DNA from 2 places in the Sinorhizobium sp. CCBAU 05631 genome. Region 1 is predicted to be linked to the other one. Evidence: predicted binding sites of a transcription regulator. Region 1 holds the regulator's gene; the other holds the start of a gene.
The links. Region 1 encodes LexA, which represses DNA repair genes until DNA is damaged. Its sites were predicted from a motif close to TGTTCNNNNTGTGTTCNG; they were not measured.
Positions count from the first base shown of each region.

Region 2: the regulator LexA is predicted to act here: its motif matches at 2,798-2,815, upstream of SS05631_RS16860 (metallopeptidase family protein).

Region 1 covers NZ_CP023063.1:1,473,529-1,478,491, reverse strand. The annotation lists gene SS05631_RS07415 (hydroxyacid dehydrogenase) at 1-815, shown strand, start outside; gene SS05631_RS07410 (sugar phosphate isomerase/epimerase) at 812-1,582, shown strand; tRNA gene SS05631_RS07405 (tRNA-Ala) at 1,670-1,745, shown strand; gene SS05631_RS31345 (hypothetical protein) at 2,058-2,225, shown strand; gene lexA (transcriptional repressor LexA) at 2,460-3,170, shown strand; tRNA gene SS05631_RS07390 (tRNA-Cys) at 3,436-3,509, shown strand; gene SS05631_RS07385 (YrbL family protein) at 3,728-4,516, opposite strand; gene SS05631_RS07380 (hypothetical protein) at 4,717-4,963, opposite strand, start outside.
Region 2 covers NZ_CP023063.1:3,456,770-3,461,732, forward strand. The annotation lists gene SS05631_RS16850 (error-prone DNA polymerase) at 1-371, opposite strand, end outside; gene SS05631_RS16855 (DUF6504 family protein) at 368-1,783, opposite strand; gene SS05631_RS31950 (hypothetical protein) at 1,824-2,777, opposite strand; gene SS05631_RS16860 (metallopeptidase family protein) at 2,946-3,380, shown strand; gene SS05631_RS16865 (Trm112 family protein) at 3,489-3,677, opposite strand; gene SS05631_RS16870 (LON peptidase substrate-binding domain-containing protein) at 3,688-4,368, opposite strand; gene trxA (thioredoxin) at 4,514-4,963, opposite strand, start outside.

The DNA.
Region 1 (4,963 bases):
TCGATGCGAACGCCCTTCGATCGGCCCCTCGCCTTCGGCTCATCGTCCATGCGGCAGGAACGGTCAAGGACCTGATCGATTTGTCCGTGTTCGATGCAGGAATCACCGTCAGCCATGCGGCCGAAGCCAACGCCGTGCCGGTCGCGGAGTTCACGCTGGCGGCAATCATTTTTTCGGGCAAGCACGTTTTTCGCTTCCGCGACCTTTATGCCGCCGACAGAGGGCGTCAGCGCATCCAGCTGCTGCAGGGGCAGGCTATTGGAAACTACCGCCGCACCATCGGCATCGTTGGCGCCTCGCGGATCGGAAGGCGGGTGATCGACCTGCTTCGCCCCTTCGATTATCGGGTGCTGCTCTACGATCCCGTGGTCGGGGAAGAAAGCGCTTCGGCTATCGGTGTCGAAAAAGCCGATCTCGAGACGCTGATGGCGCATTCGGATATAGTCTCGCTGCATGCGCCTTCTCTGCCCGAGACCCAGCACATGATCGACGGGCGGCGGCTGTCCCTGATGAAGAACGGTGCGACACTGATCAATACGGCGCGGGGTGCGCTCGTGGACGAGGCCGCACTGATAGACCGGCTGAAGACGGGCGCAATCAATGCCGTCATCGACGTGACGGATCCCGAGGTGCCGGAAGGAACGTCGCCTTTCTATGATTTGCCGAACGTCTTCCTAACGCCGCACATTGCCGGCGCCATCGGACTTGAGAGGACGCGACTCGGCGAAATGGCCGTCGACGAAATCGAGCGCTTTCTGGAAGGCCGGCAGCTGCTGTTCGAAGTCCGCAAGCACGACCTGGAGCGCATGGCATGAGCGATTTCGAACCGGGGCTCTGCACCGTCACCTTCAGGAGCTTGCCTCCGGAAAAAATCGTCGGCTTAGCCCGGAGCGCCGGTCTTGCGGCGATCGAATGGGCAGGCGACGCTCATATTGCTCCGGGCGACACGTCCAACGCCCGGATCGTCGGGCTCCTCAGCGCAAGGGCCGAACTGACGACATCCTACGGATCCTATGTCGCGCCACCGACTGACGACCTCATCGAATTCAGGCGTGCGCTCGAGAGCGCGATTGCACTCGGTGCCTCGAATATCCGCATCTGGCCAGGCACCCGCCGGCGCGATTCAAAGGACTACAGCGCAGGCGAAAGACGTGATGCCGCAAAGGCGATCCGCGACATGGGCGCCGAAGCCGCGCGCCACCGCGTGACCGTCTCGCTGGAATATCACCCGCAATCGCTGACGGACACGACCGACTCGGCAAGCCGCCTGATCGACGCGATCGCCCACGACAATGTTTATCTCTATTGGCAGCCGCGGCCCGGGCTGGAGCTCGGCGAGGCGCTCGCAGAGGTCGCCCGCATCGGTCAGCATGTATCTCATGTCCACGTCTTCGCCTGGGATCGAAATCGCAACCGTTTTCCCCTGGCATCGGCATCCGACTATTGGCGAAGCGTCCTCACGGCCCTCCCCGCATCGCGCTGGACCGGGCGACGCTTTGCAATGCTGGAATTCGTCGCCAATGACGATCCCGCCGCCTTCATCGAGGACGCCGCGACGCTCAAGCAAATTCTCCTCGAGTGACATCCACGACGGCCCCGATCCTCCCCACGCGAGACGCCGGGAGGGACTGGCGCGGGCGCTCAAATCCGCCTATATAGATGAACGGCTGGGGTCGTAGCTCAGTTGGGAGAGCGCCGCAATCGCACTGCGGAGGTCGAGGGTTCGACTCCCTTCGACTCCACCAAACGACCTTTGTCCGACCCGGAGACATAGGTAACAGAACATCGCTAAGACATCAGCGACATCTCTGTAGCGGGCCGATCCGACGTGGCTCGTCACCCTCGGACGACCACCACTTCAGACTGTATTCGCAGCAGACCCATTGCGAACGCGAATTCCGTTAAGAAGCGAGCGACCCGAAGTCAGAGGGAGCGGTGTTTTCCACCCGATGTGCCGTCTTCCCGCCTTGCCCCTCGCTTGCCAAAGAGCCTGATTTGAGAGAGACTTAGCACCTGGCATCATTGCATATCGGCAACTCCCGCAAGTGGGGACTACCATGCCTCTCAAATCTCTGATCGCCGCCGCCTTAATCGCTCTTCTCACACTTTCAGGATGCGCCACGACAGGCGCTACGGGCAACACGACCTACACCCAGTGGTACGGCCCCTACCCTGAACCCGACTTCGACGTTCTTAGCCCCGGCGGGCTGCGCCTCGCCTACTAGGACGGCTTGTCAAGACGATGCACAGCGTCGTCAAAGGTGAGCAAACGCTCGCCTTTGTGTGACGCTTGCCGCACGCAAGTCTTCACCACCATCGATACCCACAAACCGTCCGTGCCGCCCTGATAGCGGACGCGCCTCGACGCATGAGTTCACGGAATATTAAGTGCTTGCGGAACACATATGGAACGGATAGTTTCTGTTCTTGATTTGTTTCGCGAATCTGGAGTGACGCGCATGCTGACCCGCAAGCAACAGGAATTGCTTCTGTTCATTCATGAACGGATGAAGGAATCCGGGGTCCCGCCCTCCTTCGACGAGATGAAAGATGCGCTCGATCTTGCGTCGAAATCGGGCATCCACCGGCTGATCACTGCGCTGGAAGAACGCGGTTTCATTCGCCGGCTACCCAATCGGGCCCGAGCGCTCGAGGTCATCAAGCTGCCGGAAGCCTATTCGAGCCCAGCCCAGCCGCGGCGCGGCTTCTCGCCGAGCGTCATCGAGGGCAGCCTCGGCAAGCCCCCGGCACCGAAGCCGGCGCCAACGCCGCCGGTCGAGAGCGCGTCCATGACAGTGCCGGTCATGGGCCGGATCGCCGCCGGCGTGCCGATTTCGGCCATTCAGAACAATACGCACGAGATTTCCGTGCCGGTCGAGATGATCGGCAGCGGCGAGCACTACGCCCTCGAAATCAAGGGCGATTCGATGATCGAGGCGGGCATTCTCGATGGCGACACGGTGATCATCCGCAACGCCAGCACCGCCAGCCCGGGCGACATCGTCGTCGCCCTGATCGACGACGAGGAGGCAACCTTGAAGCGATTCCGCCGCAAGGGCGCATCGATCGCACTGGAAGCGGCGAATCCGGCTTACGAAACGCGCATCTTCGGACCCGACCGCGTGAAAATTCAGGGCAAACTCGTCGGTCTGATCCGGCGCTATCACTAGGCCGATTTGGGTTCCTGTGCCGATCCTGTGTGCGGTCGTTTCGCGCGGTCGCGACGACAGAACTGTTCTCTTTGCCTTCCGTGATCTCGCTTACTGCGGCCGGCGTTTATTGGTCTCGGCGTCCGCCATGCCACCGGCAAGAAGCGCTCTCGTATTCCGGCCTGTTCAAAGCTGTTTGTGGGCGTCTTTTTTGAACGTCTCCCTCTTGCGCTCCACATGGATTCGTTTTAAACGCCCGCCATCGCTCGATTTTACGAGCACGAGAGGCCTCGTGGCGGAGTGGTGACGCAGAGGACTGCAAATCCTTGTACCCCGGTTCAATTCCGGGCGAGGCCTCCATTACACATCTAATTGCCGATTCTACGTCACGAGATCAGGTGCTCGATCCGGTGCCACGCCCTTGGCTGGTAGCAATCTGCTCCAGGGTTTTCCCACAGCTCAGGTCGATGTTTATAGCCCGTCGATCGGCGACCCAAAGTTGAATCGAGGCATTTTTCGCCTGCCGAGCCATATAAGCTTGGCGCGAACCTGCCCCGGAGCTTTAGCTGTTGAGGCGATTAGACCGGTACGCTCGACAAGACCGCCGCCAAGAGCGCCGGATGCGGCGAGGCAGTTGACAAGCGCAGATAGCGGCCGGTCGGCTTTGAATGCCGCATCAGTGCGGCGTGGACAGATTGTTCTCCGTCTATCGCGGCTGGATGCTCCAATATTCTCGCCAGCTTCGTCAGCAGCTTCGAACGCATCCGTCTGAGCTTGATGTCGTTCGCACGGCGACAGAGAGCGAAAATGCGTAAGAAACTCTTCTCTCCCGTCCCATCGACGCAGATGAGTTCATCGTAACCGCGGCGATCGGTAACGACGAAATTGCCGGGATTTACATCCATCATGACGATGTGCAGGCGGCGAAACCGTTCGAAGATTTCGTCGATCATCGTGAGATGCCTGGCGGTGAGCTGCCCCGAAAACGCCAACTGAGCGAGGGTGGGCGCGAGCTTCCCATCGCGTCTGGTTATTTTTTCCACCACGAGCCCCAGGCCGTACTCGGTCTGGGCGAAGCCGAATATCTTCGGTATCGGCAGTTCGATGGCGTCCGCGAGGGAGAACTTTCTCGCCTGCTCAAGGAATTCGTCGACTTCACGCCGAAACGTTCGATAGGCCCCGAAACGTTTGAATTGGTTGAGGAATGCAAACGCCCTCTTTGACTGGCGTGTGCCGCTTGCTTCTCTGGATCCCAGCTTCAGAACCTTGATGAGAACACTCGGATGGAGACGATTCTCGAAAATGCTGCGCTGATGTCCGGCAGCGCATTCACGCCAGTCGGAAAGTTCGATCCTGTCGTCGAACATTTTCTGAACCCCGGATTGTGACAGTTTTGTAACAAAACTGTGTCTGGGGGAAAAGTTCAAGAGCGGCGTGCTTGGCGGCGCTATCTCTACCGTACATAGTATGCGGTAGTTGCAGTCTTGCCACTGTGACAGGGAGCGACGGGTGAAAGCAACCTTCCGGCCGTCCTCCCAGTGGGAGGAACTGCAGGCCTGTGCCCGGCCTACTTCCCGGAGTTCTCAGTGCCGCGCCGACGCGCCCACCAGACGGCGAGCTTCCGGCGGGCGCGGCGCACTGCAGGGATGTCATGCGACAATACGAGCAGGCCGAGCGGGACCATCCAGAAACCGAGAACCGGCAGAAAACCGAGCAGGCCACAGACGACGAGCAGCGACCCGATCAAGATGCGCAGGGCCGGCGAGTCGGGCAGCCGAATTCGCCAGTTGCCGAGCACGATTTGACGTGTTTGC
Region 2 (4,963 bases), 2.0 Mb from region 1:
AGCAGTTCCTCCTGCCATTCGAGAAGATCGGCGAGATGAAGCGTGCAGTCGCCTTTCTTCGAACGCAGGTTGCCGGCGCTGAGCAGTCGGCAGAGATGCCCCCAGCCCTGCCTGTTCCGGGGATAGGCGAGAATGTCCGGCGTGCCATCGGCAAAGACCAGGCGGGCCCCGGGCTGGAAAGGATAATTCTCCACTTTTGCCTTGGCATGGGCCCTGACGACACCGGCCACGCTGTTGCGGTCGGCGACGCCGAGGCCTGAAAGCCCGATCTTCTTGGCAAAGACGATCATCTCCTCGGCCGGCGCCGCCCCTTCTAAAAAGGAGAAATTCGTGCGCGCTCCAAGCTCGTAGAAGATCGGCGCCTCGCTCATGCGAAAACTCCGTGCATGAACCAGCGGGCTGCCGCGACTTCCCTTCCGTAAAGGCCTTCGCGGAACAGCCAGAAACGGCGGCCCTCCTGATCCTCGATCCGGAAATAGTCGCGCGTCGGATGGTCCTCCCCGTCGATCCACCATTCGGCGGCGATCCGCTCGGGACCCTCGGCGCGGGCGACGCGATACTGGGTCTTTCGCCAGTTGAAGCTGCGCGGGGCGCCGTCCGGCACCTCGGCCGTCGCCTCCACCAGTTCGGGGTAGGCGAAAACCCGAAGCGGGCGGTTTTCCGGAAAGACCCTGTCGTCAGAGCCAGGCGGCGCCATCACCGCCGCCACATTCCTGACCGCGGCAAACCCGCCCGCCCGCTCCGGCAGGTGGCTTTCGGCAAGGCTCGCCTGCATCAGGCAATCGGGGCCGAACCGGGCGGCAACCTTGTCGATGAAGGCGGCAAGCGGCTGGCTTTCCTCGGGCACGCCGGAAAAATCCTGCTGCGCCGGATCGAGCCTTTCGCTGCGCAAAACGGCCAGCCTGAGGATTTCGAAGCCGTAGCCGGCATCGAGATCGTCATGGACCGCCTGCAGCCGTTCGCGAAAGAGCGCCGCGATGCGGCCGGCATCATTCAACGGCATGGCCGCATGCGCCCGCACACGGAATACCCGTCCGTCGACGCGAAACAGAAGAAGCTCGAACAGCCGCCCGCCTTCGCCATGCCGCTCCAGCGAGGTGCGGACGTCCTTGGCAAGGTGACGGGTCAGTTCGAGAATGTATTCCTCGTCCATCAGCGGTTCGGCGAGCCGGCGCTCGGCGGCAAAGCTCGGCACCGGCAGGCGCGGCGACAAAGGTTCGTCCGCCGCGCCTCTCGCCTGATCGAGCCTGAGGAGAAGGAGGGAACCGAAGCGGCGGGCAAGCGGCGCGCGCGGCGCTTCGAGAAGGTCGCCGATCTGTTTCAGCCCGACGCGCTCGAGGGCTGCGGCGGTTTCCTCCGGCAGGCGGAGCGCCGCAACCGGCAAGGGTGCAAGAACCCGACCGGCCTCTCCCGCTTCGATGACGGCCACATCGCCGTAGCGGGCGGCGGCCCAGGAAAGGCCGGCTGCGGAGGAGACGGTCGCCCGCGCCTCGACGCCGAGCGAGAAAAGCCGGGACAGGAGATCGCTGACAAGCCCCTTCTCGCCGCCATGCAGATGCGCGCAGCCTGTGATGTCGAGAAACAGGCCGTCCTTTCCGTCGAGCGCGACAAGCGGCGTGTAGCGGTCGCACCAGTCGGCAAGCCCTTCCAGAAAGGCCTGGTCGGCCGCCGGATCGGCGGCGATCACGTCGAGCGCCGGGCACATGGCGCGGGCCTCCGCCGCCCCCTGCCCGCGCTTCAGGCCGATCTTCTCGGCAAGCGTGTCGAGCGCGACGAGGCGCATGGCATTGTCGATCTTGGCGGCGAAAACGACCGGCGGATGATCAGGACGCCCGCGCGAAAGCCAGGAGGCGCCCCAGCGGCTGCGCGCGAGGCGGTCGGCCGGCAGGTGAGGAAAGTGGATCGACAGGATTCTCTGGCTGTCCGTTGGCCTGAAGAGCGGCGCTCCGGCGTTCGTCGAGGGGGTAGAAGCGGCGGTCATGGGCGTTCCATTCCAGAAAGATGTCGGCAGCGGCATAAGCCCTGCTTTTTTCGACAAGGAGGTGAAAGGCGGGATGGTCGATGCTGCCGCAAAGCACCGAGCCATCGGGGAGAGGACGTTCGCCGGCCGGCGCCGGCTTGATCTGGAAGCGGAAAAAGGCGCTGCTCGCCTCCTCCTTGCCCGCCTGGCGGAAGAGAAGCAGAGGCACATGACCCGCCCGGGCCCGGACATTGAGGCGCCGGCTCTCGCTCAAGGTGAGACAGGCGGGATTGCCGCGGATTTCCAGAACGACCGCGGCGAAGACCGGCACCGAAAGCGCCGTCTCGGCGACCCAGAGCGCATCCTTGACGGTGCGCGCCGCGACGAAGAGGAAGCGCTCCGGATCGAGCCCATAGGACTTGAGGCCGGGCGCATAGAGTTGCCCCGCCTCGCGGCAAGCGAGCGCCTGGCTGATCCAGAGCACCGGAGCGAGATGGCCTTTCTCCCTCCTCTCCTGCTGGTAGAGCACCGCAAGCGCCGCCACGAAGCCGGCGGCCGCGCCCGCATCGCGGGTTTCGGCATTGCGGATTTCCATCATCCCTTCGAGCGGCAGCCCGCCCTTGAGGAGACCGTCGAGCGGCCCGATCCCGAGCGGCAGCACCTTGCGATGCAAGGTCCCTTCACTGCCGCGCCGAAAGCCGGCGGCATCGGCCGTCTTGGCGGTCCGCACGATTCCAGGCAAGCTGCAATTTTCAATCCGTGCTATGGTGTCACGAAGGGAAAGTATGGTTTGCCGTTGCACGGCGTTCTCGGCCATGACGGTCAACTCCCATCAAATGTTCATGTTATGTTCTTATGGATTCCAGAGCTGGCAGGAAGAGTCAACAGCAAAGAATAAGAATTTATTCCTCAGCCCCGCCTGAACAGAATTCAACACTCGAAAAACAAACGGGAAATCGCTATATGAGGGCAACAAGGAGTGCCTATGGCCCGCATTGACCAGACCGATGATTGGCGGGAACGCCACGCACCGACGCTTACCACATTCGAACAGCTTGCTTTTGAAGCCTATAGCCATCTACCGGACGAATTCCGCAAGCTGACGACGGACCTCATCATCGAAGTTGCCGATTTCCCCAGCGACGACGTCTTCGAAGACATGGCGCTCGAGACGCCTTTCGACCTGCTCGGCCTCTTCGAAGGCCGCGGCATCGGCGAACGCTTCACCATGGAGACCGGCCAGTTTCCCAACCGCATCACCCTCTACCGCCGCCCGATCCTCGACTACTGGGCGGAAAACGAGGAAACACTCGGCGATATCATCACCCATGTGCTGATTCACGAGATCGGCCACCATTTCGGTCTTTCCGACGACGACATGGAGCGGATCGAGGCGAGCGTCGAGCACGTCGGAGGTTAGGGCACAAACGACCTTCCATCGATTTGCCCCTCATCCGCCTGCTGGCACCTTCGCCCCGCTCGCGGGGAGAAGGTCGCGGCAGCGGGATGAGGGGCAAGCAACCGTCGCCTAATCTTCGATCTTGCGCGCTTCCGAGACCAGCATGATCGGCACGCCGTCGCGGATCGGATAGGCGAGGCGGGCCTTTTCCGAGACCAGCTCGTGGGCCTCGGCATCGTAGCTAAGCCGCCCCTTTGTCAGCGGACAGACGAGCAATTCGAGAAGTTTCGGATCGACCCTGCTGGCGTTTGCGTCCATGGCTTCGTCTTCACTGCAGAATGTTGTCGAGATCGCCGAAATTGCGGGCGAGTACGATCTCGGTAATCGCGATCAGCGTTTCGGCCCGCGTCTTGAGATCGGGCGCTTCGAGCAGCGCCTGCTTCTCCGCCGGCCCGTAGGGCGACATCATCGCCATCGAATTGACGAGCGTACGGTTGCTCGCCCGCTCGACGCTTTCCCAATCGGCCTCCAGCTTGTTGGCGTCGAGATAGGCGCGGAAGGCGGCGAGCAGCGCCTCGCGGTCGACGAGGGCCTCGTCGTCCGGCCCTTCGAGATCGGCCGCGAAGGGGCCGATGCGGAAGCGGCGATAGCCGCGCACGCCGGAAATTTCGGCAAACAGCCTGTAGCGGCAGACGCCGGTGAGCGAGGTGATGTAGCGGCCGTCGCCGGTTTCGGCGAAGGAGGTGATGCGGCCGATGCAGCCGACCTGGCAGAGTGCCGGCACTGGCGAGGAATCGATGTCGCTGCGGCCTTCGGCAAAGGAGGGCTGGACGATGCCGATCAGCCGGTCACCGGAGAGCGCGTCATCGAACATTGCGAGGTAGCGGGGTTCAAAGATGTTGAGAGGAAGCTGGGCACCCGGAAGCAGCAGCGCGCCCGTCAGGGGGAAGACCGGAATGATCTCCGGCAGATCCTTCGGACTGAGATAACGCGCATTTCCGACATGCATTTCCGATTGCCCCTGAAGATCGCGGCGTCCCCCATTTCATAAACGCGGGCCGCACGCTCAAGAAATGGTGCATCCCTCGAAAATCTCAAGGCAAAAGCTGCGATCGGAGACGCAAAAAACGGCTCGGCTGCCGGCTGTCTTCCGATCAGGAGAAGAGAAGAGAAGACAGCTTGCGCCGGGCGGCAATCGTCGTCGGATCCTTCGGTCCCCAGACTTCGAAGAAGGACAGGAGCTCGCGCCGGGCGGCGTCGTCCTCGAAGCTGCGGTCGCGCTTCATGATCGTCAGGAGATGCTCGGCGGCGCCGGTCCTGTCGCCCTCGACATTGCGGATCTTGGCAAGCTTCAGCCGTGCCGCGTGGTCGTCCGGGTTGTGCGCCAGTTGCTGCTCGAGAGCCACCGGATCGCCGAGCTTGCGAGCCTCCTCGATCTGATCGAGCTTCTTCGAAACAGCACCGATTGCCGCGGCTTTCGCCAGTTCTTCCGGCAGTTGCGAGAGCGCCTGGCGCGCCTCGGTAAGCTGGCCGAGCGCGATCATGCATTCGACCACGCCGGCGATCGCCTCGGTGTTTTCCGGCTCCGCCTGCAGCACGGCGCC